2 regions of the Bacillus altaicus genome follow, and region 2 is predicted to be linked to the other one. Evidence: a T-box and tRNA genes for the amino acid it is inferred to sense, from the RefSeq annotation. Region 2 holds a T-box; the other holds one or more tRNA genes.
What was found. The T-box of region 2 lies ahead of alaS (alanine--tRNA ligase). A T-box ahead of a tRNA ligase gene usually reads a tRNA of that ligase, here a tRNA-Ala.
Positions count from the first base shown of each region.

Region 1: it has a tRNA-Ala gene. The T-box ahead of alaS (alanine--tRNA ligase) is inferred to sense a tRNA for this amino acid. The anticodon was not compared.

Region 1 is NZ_CM143394.1:142,651-148,683, forward strand. Features, by position in the region: gene rocF (arginase) at 21-914, opposite strand; gene ACE38F_RS00705 (glycerate kinase) at 1,124-2,269, opposite strand; tRNA gene ACE38F_RS00710 (tRNA-Ala) at 2,396-2,468, opposite strand; tRNA gene ACE38F_RS00715 (tRNA-Gly) at 2,479-2,550, opposite strand; tRNA gene ACE38F_RS00720 (tRNA-Lys) at 2,556-2,631, opposite strand; tRNA gene ACE38F_RS00725 (tRNA-Gln) at 2,637-2,711, opposite strand; tRNA gene ACE38F_RS00730 (tRNA-Tyr) at 2,777-2,860, opposite strand; tRNA gene ACE38F_RS00735 (tRNA-Val) at 2,877-2,952, opposite strand; tRNA gene ACE38F_RS00740 (tRNA-Glu) at 2,961-3,032, opposite strand; tRNA gene ACE38F_RS00745 (tRNA-Thr) at 3,055-3,127, opposite strand; tRNA gene ACE38F_RS00750 (tRNA-Asn) at 3,132-3,206, opposite strand; rRNA gene rrf (5S ribosomal RNA) at 3,216-3,331, opposite strand; rRNA gene ACE38F_RS00760 (23S ribosomal RNA) at 3,423-6,033, opposite strand, start outside.
Region 2 is NZ_CM143394.1:1,341,087-1,347,119, reverse strand. Features, by position in the region: gene alaS (alanine--tRNA ligase) at 1-1,768, opposite strand, end outside; T-box leader at 1,810-2,028, opposite strand; gene ACE38F_RS07025 (AI-2E family transporter) at 2,141-3,208, opposite strand; gene ACE38F_RS07020 (hypothetical protein) at 3,385-3,597, shown strand; gene ACE38F_RS07015 (YrzQ family protein) at 3,634-3,762, opposite strand; gene ACE38F_RS07010 (hypothetical protein) at 3,781-3,969, opposite strand; gene recD2 (SF1B family DNA helicase RecD2) at 4,097-6,033, opposite strand, start outside.

The DNA of each region.
Region 1 (6,033 bases), 1.2 Mb from region 2:
CTCAGTTGCTTTTCTTACATTTATTTTAGTTTTTCACCGAATAAAGAACCCATTAAAGCAACCGCTGTTGTTGCTGTTCTATTTCTCTCATCTAAAATCGTATTTACTTCAACAAATTCAGCAGATGTAACAATATCAGCTTCTGCTAACATTTCCATCGCTAGGTGGCTTTCACGATACGATAAACCACCAATTACAGGCGTCCCAACTCCTGGTGCATCATGAGGATCAAGACCATCTAAATCTAATGATAAATGAACACCGTCAGTATGAGATAAGTAAGCAATTGTTTCTTCCATAACAGCCGTCATACCCATACGATCAATTTCATGCATTGAAAATACTTTAATGCCTTCATTACGAATAAAGTCTTTTTCCCCTTCATCTAATGCACGTGCACCTATAATTACAACGTTCTCTTTTTTTACTTTCGGGTATGCCCCGTATAAATCTACAAGTGAAGAATGTCCATAACCTAAACTTGCAGCAAGTGACATACCGTGAATATTTCCAGATGGTGATGTTTCTTCTGTATTTAAATCACCGTGTGCATCATACCAAATAACACCTAAATTTTTATAATGTTTCGCCACACCAGCTAGCGTACCGATAGCAATACTATGATCACCGCCTAATACAAGTGGAAAACGACCTTCTTCTATAATATGATCAACCTTAGTCGCTAGTTCATTACATACAGTTGCAACTTGAGTAAGGTTTCGTAACTTTGTATTTTCATCTACTTCTTTTTCTCTCTCTATACATATATCTCCCATATCTTTTACGTCATATCCAATTTGTTCAATTCTTTCAACTACCCCTGCATAACGGATCGCGCTTGGTCCCATATCAACCCCGCGACGCATCTGTCCTAAATCCATTGGAACTCCAATAACTGAGATTTCTTTTTTCATAGATAGTATCCCCCTTTTATGCCTTCACTAAATATTTTAAATCTTTTATATAGTCTGACTCAACTCGACATTTTTCTGCATGGATATACATTTTATTCACTTATATTTACGTTGGATTCCCGATTTTTAAACTATTCTATGTATAAAGTTAACTTAATGAAATAACTACTATCACTATTATTAGATAATAATTAAAAATGCTTCTACATTTAGAAGCGTTTTTCTGATGCTAGTTTCCACACTGCTGCAATATTTTTTGCTGTCATTTCGATATTCTCTTCTGCCCTTTTATATGCTTCTTCTAATGTCATTGGACTAGCTGTAATACTAAATACTGCATCAATTCCCTTTTCATAAACAATTGTATAGTTCGGAGATACAGATCCACCAATAGCAATTACAGGAATATGACGACATTTCGCCCGCTTCGCGACACCAACAGGGGCTTTTCCATAAGCTGTTTGTTCATCTATTCTTCCCTCACCAGTTATAATAAGATCAGCACCCTCTATACACTTATCAAAATTTGTATAATCTAATACAATTTCAATCCCTTTTCTTAGCCGTCCCTTTAGCACTGCAACGACAGCAGCTCCCATTCCTCCAGCTGCCCCCGCACCCGGTATTTCAGATACATCAAAAGACACATGTTGTTTAAGTATATTAGCATAATGTTTTAAATTCTCATCTAGCTCTTTCATCATCTCTACATTCGCACCTTTTTGTCTCGCAAATACAAAAGACGCCCCGCTCAGTCCAACTAAAGGGTTATCTACATCACATGCTGCTTCTAACTTTATATCTTCCAGGCGTGAATCAATCCTAGAAAGGTCAACAGTGGTTATCCAATGTAATGTCCCTCCAGAGGGTTCTATTACCTCACCTTTCTTATTTATAAATCTTGCGCCTAAGGCAGATAGCATACCAGCCCCACCATCATTTGTAGCACTTCCTCCAAGCCCTAAAATAATGTGTTTAACTCCTTGATCTAATGCATGTAATATAAGTTCACCTGTCCCTTTTGTAGTTGTAATAAGTGGGTTTCTCTTTTCAGTTGGAACGTGTTGTAATCCTGATGCTGCTGCCATTTCAATAAATGCTGTCTTCTTATCCTTAGACATACCATAAAATGCTTGCACGCTCTCTCCAAGCGGACCTGTCACATTAAGTGATATAATTCTCCCCATTGTAGCGCCAACAAGAGATTCAACCGTTCCTTCGCCTCCATCTCCAATTGGTACTTTAACATACTCTGCTTTAGGAAAAATTGCTGCAAAGCCTCTTTCAATAGCTTCACATACCTCTATAGCTTTCAGGCTTTCTTTATATGAATCCGATGCAATGACAACTTTCATAGTTACCTCCCTCTTATTCAATCCCTTTGTTTCATTTTAAACGATATACGGAAAAGTTGCCTTTTGGAGTGGAATTTAAACACAAAAAAAGCTTACATCATTTGATGTAAGCTTTCCCTATTTATATGGAGCCTAGCGGGATCGAACCGCTGACCTCCTGCGTGCAAGGCAGGCGCTCTCCCAGCTGAGCTAAGGCCCCTTAGTAATTAAGCGGAAGACGGGATTCGAACCCGCGACCCCAACCTTGGCAAGGTTGTATTCTACCACTGAACTACTTCCGCGAAAATGGTGAGCCATGAAGGATTCGAACCTTCGACCCTCTGATTAAAAGTCAGATGCTCTACCAACTGAGCTAATGGCTCGTAAATGGCTGGGCTAGCTGGATTCGAACCAGCGCATGACGGAGTCAAAGTCCGTTGCCTTACCGCTTGGCTATAGCCCATTAATATTTACTAGTATGGTTATCTTTTCAAAAAAATAAACCCTTTCAGGTTATTTTAAAGAAAATGGTGGAGGGGGGCAGATTCGAACTGCCGAACCCAAAGGAGCGGATTTACAGTCCGCCGCGTTTAGCCACTTCGCTACCCCTCCGACATTTAAAAATATATGGTGGAGGATGACGGGATCGAACCGCCGACCCCCTGCTTGTAAGGCAGGTGCTCTCCCAGCTGAGCTAATCCTCCAAAAGTGATGACCCGTACGGGATTCGAACCCGTGTTACCGCCGTGAAAGGGCGGTGTCTTAACCACTTGACCAACGGGCCAAAAGAATAAAAACTTTTCCCAAGCTTCCAACCGGGCTTGAACCGGTGACCTCTTCCTTACCATGGAAGTACTCTACCAGCTGAGCTATGGAAGCATAATGGCTCCGCAGGTAGGAATCGAACCTACGACCGATCGGTTAACAGCCGATAGCTCTACCGCTGAGCTACTGCGGAATAATATAAGCCTGGCAACGTCCTACTCTCACAGGGACAAGGTCCCAACTACCATCGGCGCTAGAGAGCTTAACTTCCGTGTTCGGTATGGGAACGGGTGTGACCTCTCTGCCATCATTACCAGACTTTTATCATTATACACATTCTTTTCAGAATGTCCAAAGGAATTTTAAATATATATTCCTTCAAAACTAGATAACATTTGCTTCATATTATATGGTTAAGTCCTCGATCTATTAGTATTCGTCAGCTCCACATGTCACCATGCTTCCACCTCGAACCTATCAACCTGATCATCTTTCAGGGATCTTACTAGCTTACGCTATGGGAAATCTCATCTTGAGGGGGGCTTCATGCTTAGATGCTTTCAGCACTTATCCCTTCCGCACATAGCTACCCAGCTATGCCCTTGGCAGAACAACTGGTACACCAGCGGTGCGTCCATCCCGGTCCTCTCGTACTAAGGACAGCTCCTCTCAAATTTCCTGCGCCCACGACGGATAGGGACCGAACTGTCTCACGACGTTCTGAACCCAGCTCGCGTACCGCTTTAATGGGCGAACAGCCCAACCCTTGGGACCGACTACAGCCCCAGGATGCGATGAGCCGACATCGAGGTGCCAAACCTCCCCGTCGATGTGGACTCTTGGGGGAGATAAGCCTGTTATCCCCGGGGTAGCTTTTATCCGTTGAGCGATGGCCCTTCCATGCGGAACCACCGGATCGACTAAGCCCGACTTTCGTCCCTGCTCGACTTGTAGGTCTCGCAGTCAAGCTCCCTTATGCCTTTGCACTCTACGAATGATTTCCAACCATTCTGAGGGAACCTTTGGGCGCCTCCGTTACACTTTAGGAGGCGACCGCCCCAGTCAAACTGCCCACCTGACACTGTCTCCCGGGTCGATAAGACCCGTAGGTTAGAATTTCAATACAGTCAGGGCGGTATCCCACCAGCGCCTCCACCGAAGCTAGCGCTCCGGTTTCAATGGCTCCCGCCTATCCTGTACAAACTGTACCAAAATTCAATATCAGGCTACAGTAAAGCTCCACGGGGTCTTTCCGTCCTGTCGCGGGTAACCTGCATCTTCACAGGTACTATAATTTCACCGAGTCTCTGGTTGAGACAGTGCCCAAATCGTTACACCTTTCGTGCGGGTCGGAACTTACCCGACAAGGAATTTCGCTACCTTAGGACCGTTATAGTTACGGCCGCCGTTTACTGGGGCTTCAGTTCAGAGCTTCGCTTACGCTAACCCCTCTCCTTAACCTTCCAGCACCGGGCAGGTGTCAGCCCCTATACTTCGCCTTACGGCTTCGCAGAGACCTGTGTTTTTGCTAAACAGTCGCTTGGGCCTATTCACTGCGGCTTTCCGTTAAGAAAGCACCCCTTCTCCCGAAGTTACGGGGTCATTTTGCCGAGTTCCTTAACCAGAGTTCTCTCGCACACCTTAGGATTCTCTCCTCGCCTACCTGTGTCGGTTTGCGGTACAGGCACCTTTTATCTCGCTAGAAGCTTTTCTTGGCAGCGGGGAATCAAAGACTTCGCTCCATAAGGAGCTTCCCCATCACAGCTCAGCCTTCACGATAAGCGGATTTGCCTACTTATCAGCCTAACTGCTTGGACGTGCACAACCAATCGCACGCTTCTTCTATCCTTCTGCGTCCCTCCATTGCTCAAACGATAAAGAGGTGGTACAGGAATATCAACCTGTTGTCCATCGCCTACGCCTGTCGGCCTCGGCTTAGGTCCTGACTAACCCTGAGCGGACGAGCCTTCCTCAGGAAACCTTAGGCATTCGGTGGACGGGATTCTCACCCGTCTTTCGCTACTCATACCGGCATTCTCACTTCTAAGCGCTCCACCAGTCCTTCCGGTCTGACTTCACTGCACTTAGAACGCTCCCCTACCACTGATACCATTGGTATCAATTCGCAGCTTCGGTGGTGTATTTAGCCCCGGTACATTTTCGGCGCAGAGTCACTCGACTAGTGAGCTATTACGCACTCTTTAAATGGTGGCTGCTTCTGAGCCAACATCCTAGTTGTCTAAGCAACTCCACATCCTTTTCCACTTAATACACACTTTGGGACCTTAGCTGGCGATCTGGGCTGTTTCCCTCTTGACTACGGTCTTATCACTCGCAGTCTGACTCCTAAGGATAAGTCATTGGCATTCGGAGTTTGACTGAATTCGGTAATCCGATGAGGACCCCTAGTTCAATCAGTGCTCTACCTCCAAGACTCTTACACTTAAGGCTAGCCCTAAAGCTATTTCGGGGAGAACCAGCTATCTCCAGGTTCGATTGGAATTTCTCCGCTACCCACACCTCATCCCCGCACTTTTCAACGTGCGTGGGTTCGGGCCTCCATTCAGTGTTACCTGAACTTCACCCTGGACATGGGTAAGTCACCTGGTTTCGGGTCTACGACCACGTACTAAACGCCCTATTCAGACTCGCTTTCGCTGCGGCTCCGCCTCTTCAGCTTAACCTTGCACGGGATCGTAACTCGCCGGTTCATTCTACAAAAGGCACGCCATCACCCATTAACGGGCTCTGACTATTTGTAGGCACACGGTTTCAGGATCTCTTTCACTCCCCTTCCGGGGTGCTTTTCACCTTTCCCTCACGGTACTGGTTCACTATCGATCACTAGGGAGTATTTAGCCTTGGGAGATGGTCCTCCCAGATTCCGACGGAATTTCACGTGTTCCGCCGTACTCAGGATACATTCAAGAGAGAACGAAGTTTCGACTACGGGGTTGTTACCCTCTGTGACGGACCTTTCCAGGTCGCTTCGTCTACCTCGTTCCTTTGTAACTCCGTAT
Region 2 (6,033 bases):
AACCCGCTTGGTTAACATGCGTTCCAAGTACATCTTTTAATGCTTGGTGCAGTAAGTGAGTTGCTGTATGGTTTTTCACAACGCTACTACGGTTTTTCGTATCGATAAGAGCTTTTACAGCCGCTTCTTTCGTTAATGTACCTTCTTCAACAACAACTTTGTGTAAGTTTTGACCATTTGGTGCTTTTTGTACGTCTTTTACAAGAACTTTCACGCCGTCAGCAAGAAGATAACCACGGTCTGCAATTTGCCCACCGCTCTCAGCGTAGAACGGCGTTACATCAAGCATTAATTGTCCTTCTTCACCTGCTTGTAGGCTATCTGTGTACTCACCATTTTTTACAAGTGCAACAACGTTACTTTCTGTTGCAACTGTACCGTAACCAACGAATTCGCTCGCTACTTTAACTTCACCAAGTACACCGCCTTGAACTTGCATAGAATCAACGTCTTGACGAGCAGCACGTGCACGCTCACGTTGTTTCTCCATTTCATTCTCAAAGCCTGCTTGATCAACTGTCATACCAGCTTCTTCTGCATATTCTTCTGTTAATTCAATCGGGAAACCGTACGTGTCGTATAGACGGAAAGCATCTACGCCAGAAATAACAGTTATTTTTTCTTCCTTCGCTTTTGCAATTACGTCAGCTAAAATTGATTCACCATCATGAAGTGTTTCATGGAAACGCTCTTCTTCATTCTTCACAACTTTTGCGATGAAATCTTTCTTTTCAAGTACTTCTGGATAGAAGTCTTTCATTACTTCTCCAACAACCGGTACTAATTCAAACATGAATGGACGGTTGATATTTAATTTTTTCGAGTAACGAACAGCGCGGCGTAATAAACGACGTAATACATAACCACGGCCTTCGTTAGAAGGAAGTGCTCCATCACCAACCGCAAATGTTACTGTACGAATATGGTCAGCAATTACTTTAAATGCCATATCTTTTTCTAAGTCACCATTACGATACTTCTCGCCAGAAATTGATTCTGTCGCCCCAATCATCGGCATGAATAGGTCTGTATCAAAATTCGTAGGTACATCTTGAACGATAGATGTCATACGCTCTAGACCCATCCCTGTATCGATGTTTTTCTTAGGAAGCGGCGTATATGAACCGTCTGGATTATGATTAAATTGAGAGAATACAAGGTTCCATACTTCTAAGTAACGCTCGTTTTCTCCGCCCGGATATAATTCTGGGTCACTAAAGTCATTACCGTAAGCTTCACCGCGGTCATAGAAAATCTCTGTATTCGGTCCACTTGGTCCTTCACCGATATCCCAGAAGTTTTCTTCTAAACGGATGATGCGTTCTTTTGGAACACCCATTTTCTCATTCCAAATTGTGAATGCTTCTTCATCTTCCGGATGAATTGTAACAGATAGTAATTCTTTATCGAATCCGATCCACTTGTCGCTCGTTAGAAATTCCCAAGCCCAAGTAATTGCTTCTTCTTTGAAGTAATCACCGATTGAGAAGTTCCCTAACATTTCAAAGAATGTATGGTGACGAGCCGTTTTCCCAACGTTTTCAATATCGTTTGTACGAATTGATTTTTGTGCATTTGTAATACGTGGGTTTTGCGGGATTACACGTCCGTCAAAATATTTCTTTAATGTCGCTACACCACTATTAATCCATAGAAGAGATGGATCCTCATGCGGAACTAGTGATGCACTTGGTTCTACTGCATGTCCTTTTTCTTGGAAAAAGTCTAAAAACATTTGACGAATTTGTGCGCCTGTTAGTTGTTTCATTGTATTTTCCTCCTTAAATATAAAAAACTCCCGCCCCTAATAAAAGGGACGAGAGTTAACTCGCGATACCACCCTAATTATGAATTGATTATTATAACAATCAATTCATCACCTCATGGTGCCGTAACGTGGCAAGACGGCAGTGATTAGCTGCTCTCAGGATTAGCTTTCTGTTACCCTTCATTTAAAGCTTCTTTCAGCCATTGGAAGCTTCTCTCTATAAATGGACTGTAACATACTTGTTCCGTCATTGATTTAATGTATTATATGACTAAATATAATAGAATTCTCTTAAGTTTGTCAATGTAGATAATAATAATTATATTGTACTACACACATTTTCGTTAGCTACATAAACATCTACTTTTCATTTTAAATATCTTCTCTTTTCCAAAGAGGCCTCACATGAACGATCACTGTCCGAATGACCGCTAAAATAGGAACCGATATTAGTAATCCTACAATCCCCGCAACTTCTCCCCCTACTAGTAACGCAAACATAATGATCACAGGATGCATACGAAGCGACTTACCAACGATGTAAGGCGATAAAATGTTACTTTCCAAAAATTGCAAAATAGCAATCGTAATCCCCGCCTTAATGAGTAAACTCGTTGATACCGTTGCCGCAATCATCAACGTCGGAATCGCCCCTAAAATAGGACCAAAGTACGGGATTATATCCGTTACCCCAATAATAATACCGAGTAATAACGGATATTTCATACCGATAAACCAAAAAGAAAGAACAGATACTCCCCCTAATACTAAGCAAACAAATAACTGTCCTCGAATATAACTTCCGAGTGACTTATCAATTTCTTTCGCAAGCATTTGACCCGTACTACGCCACTTACTCGGAACTAGTTTCCAAAAAACATGATAAAACTCACCGTAATCTTTTAATATGTAAAATACAATGAACGGAATTAAGAAAATAATGAGCAATGAATCCAGTACACCACGTGCTGTACTCATAACTTTATTTAAAAGCGTTTGTATCTTCATTTCTACACCAACGAAAATTTGCTTTACCTTTTCATGAATAAATGATGGGAAATTCGCTGTTTGTTCTGTAACTCCATCCATCCAAGAATCGTACATTTTTGTAAACTGTGGAAATTGTTCATTAATTTCTTGTAACTGTTTAATAACAACTGGCGTTCCTTTATAAATCCCATAGCCAATTCCGCCAAAGAAAAGAATATAAATGAGCAAAATAGCAAGTGTGCGTGGCATTCCTTCCTTATGGATTTTTTCAATTAAAGGGTGTAATAAATAAGCAATAAAACAAGCAATAAGAAACGGTGTGATCGCCACTTTAAATACAAAAATAATCGGTGCCCATAGTGGCTTGATTTTTAAAAAGACGAGCAAACAAAGAAAAACGAGTAACAATAATCCTAAACGATATATCCAAATGATTTTAAGATTCTTCACACGAAAAACCTCCTCCACCTTTATTTTGAAAATAAATAGGTTAGGTTATGTGCAAAAGTTTTAAAATCTTTTTATACAGACCATACTGTTTTTTAAAGACGTACATATATTTAACATAATAAGGACAACCACCCCTGAAAATACAAAATGTCAAAATATAATCAGGAGGGCTCATAATGATCTTATTTATGCTTGCATTATCCGCACTTTTTATGCTTCTTGAATGGATTTGTATCGGGTTTGGTATTTGGAAAGGCTTCTTTATTCGTTCCTCGCGAAAAGAAAGAGCGAAGCACTTATGGCATTATGGAATGCTTGGCGTTGGATGTTACGGTTTATCTTATCTCTTCTCTGAAATCGGACTTTTATATTTGCATACAAGCGCATAAAAAAACTCCCTTATCATGAAGGGAGTTTTTTACGCCTTATAAATAAGACTTAATCATCTTACGTGCTTTTTTTACATTGCGTTTTGAGAATACATCTTGTTTGCGAGCATATTGATATGCTGCAGCTCCAACACCTAATGCGATTAATGAATTGCGTAGATTCAAAGTAAATCCCCCTTTTCGTTATCCGATCGTTCTTTCATTATCATCAAATAAATCATCAAGAGAGCTTAATGAACCATCTTCCTCTACTTGATGTGTATGGATTTTCCCCTTTGAAACCGATAATTCGATATAACAATTCCAGCAATAAAATTGGTTGACACCTATTTTTCCGATGTCTTTCCCCTTGCAATTTGGACAACTGAACATATGGCTTTCATCTCCTTACAGTCTCCCAGATTCTATTCGCCATTATGTCCAAACTGCATTCATTTATACATTGCTAGAGCCTTTCAACGTTATACGTTTGAAAGTTTCACTATATAATTTCACCTTGTTACATGAAATCATACGGTGAAATGTTTTCCACATCCATTTCTTCACCATTAACCGTCACCATTTGCACTTCGCCTTGTGATTCTTGCAATCGGCCAGCTAAAGTCGTTTGACGCATTGCATCATCAAGGCGATTCACACCGGATTGAAAAGCTGCTTCCTCCCCGCAAATAATAAGGAATTTCTTACTTCTTGTAATACCCGTGTAAATTAAATTACGACGTAACATACGGTTGTAGCTTTTTACAATCGGCATAATAACAATCGGAAATTCACTACCTTGTGATTTATGAATCGAGCAGCAATATGCATGTGTAATTTGATTTAAATCTGGCTTTGTATACGTTACTTCAATCCCATCAAATGAAACAATAATCATATCTTGTTGCTCAACGTTTTCTTTCGCATAAAACACCGAAACGATTTCTCCGATATCACCATTAAATACTTGGCTTTCCGGCTGATTGACGAGTTGCAGTACTTTATCTCCTCTGCGGTATACAACATCACCGTATGCAATTTCTTTACTTTTTTCCCTTTTCGGATTAAACACTTCTTGGAGAGCTTCATTTAACACATTAATACCTGCTGGTCCGCGGTACATAGGTGCCAACACTTGTACATCTCTTGCGCTAAATCCTTTTGTCTTGGCATTTTCACATACTTTTTTTACAACTTCAACGATTTGAGCGCCTGTACAAGAAATAAAGGAACGATCCTTTTTATTTTGTGCTAAATCTGGCGGAAGCGCACCACCTTTTATCGCATGGGCAAGCTGAATAACAGATGACCCTTCCGCTTGACGATAAATTTCTGTAAGCTTGACCGTTGGAACTGCACCTGCATTCAATAAGTCTTTTAGCACTTGTCCAGGTCCTACAGATGGCAACTGATCTTCATCACCTACAACGATAACTTGAATATTTGTCGGAAGCGACTTAAACAGCTGATTTGCAAGCCAAATGTCAACCATTGAAAACTCATCAATAATGAGTAACTTTCCTTGTACTGGATCGGTTTCATTACGCTGGAAAGACCCTTCTGGCGTCCAACCGAGTAGACGATGAATTGTGCACGCCGGAAGCCCCGTCGATTCACTCATTCGCTTCGCTGCCCTTCCAGTTGGAGCCGTTAATAAAATCGGAAATGGATTATCATCACTGTATTCATTCGGATTTAATGATACTCCGTGAAGTGACGCATACATTTCAACAATCCCTTTAATAACTGTTGTTTTCCCCGTTCCTGGTCCACCTGTTAATAACATCATCGGCTTATGAAGTGCAGTTTGAACTGCTTCTTGCTGAAGCGGCGCATACTGCACCTTTAGCTGTTCTTCAATTTCTCCTAATGTTTTTAACACTTCTGCTTCAGGGAATGCAGGGGTTTCTTCTTGATTCATAAGACGACGAATTGACTTTACAACGCCTTTCTCAGAATAGAATAAAGAAGCTAAATACACTCGCTCTTCTTCTATAATGACTTTCCCTTCGCTTTGCATCATTTCAACGCAGCCTACAATATCTTCCTCAGTCACTCTGCCTTCTTGATTATTTAAAAGTGACATCGTTTCTCTTACAAGCTGACCTTTTTCCATATACACGTGACCGAGTTGTAATGAAATATTCTCTAACGTATAAAAACACCCTGCACGTACACGGTCGTCGTGATTGCCCGTTATTCCGATTGCACGCCCTATATCATCTGCTCTTCCAAATCCAATTCCGTTCACTTCTTCAATAAGTTTATACGGATTATTACGAATCACTTCTAATGTCATCTCTTTATATTGCTGATAAATTTTAATAGAAAGTTTTGTTCCAAAACCGTAACCATTTAAAAAACTCATCACTTTCTCGAGCCCTTGATGCTCAATAATCGTCTCATATATTTCCTGCGCTTTTTGCTTGTTTACAACACCACTTAACGCATCCGGAT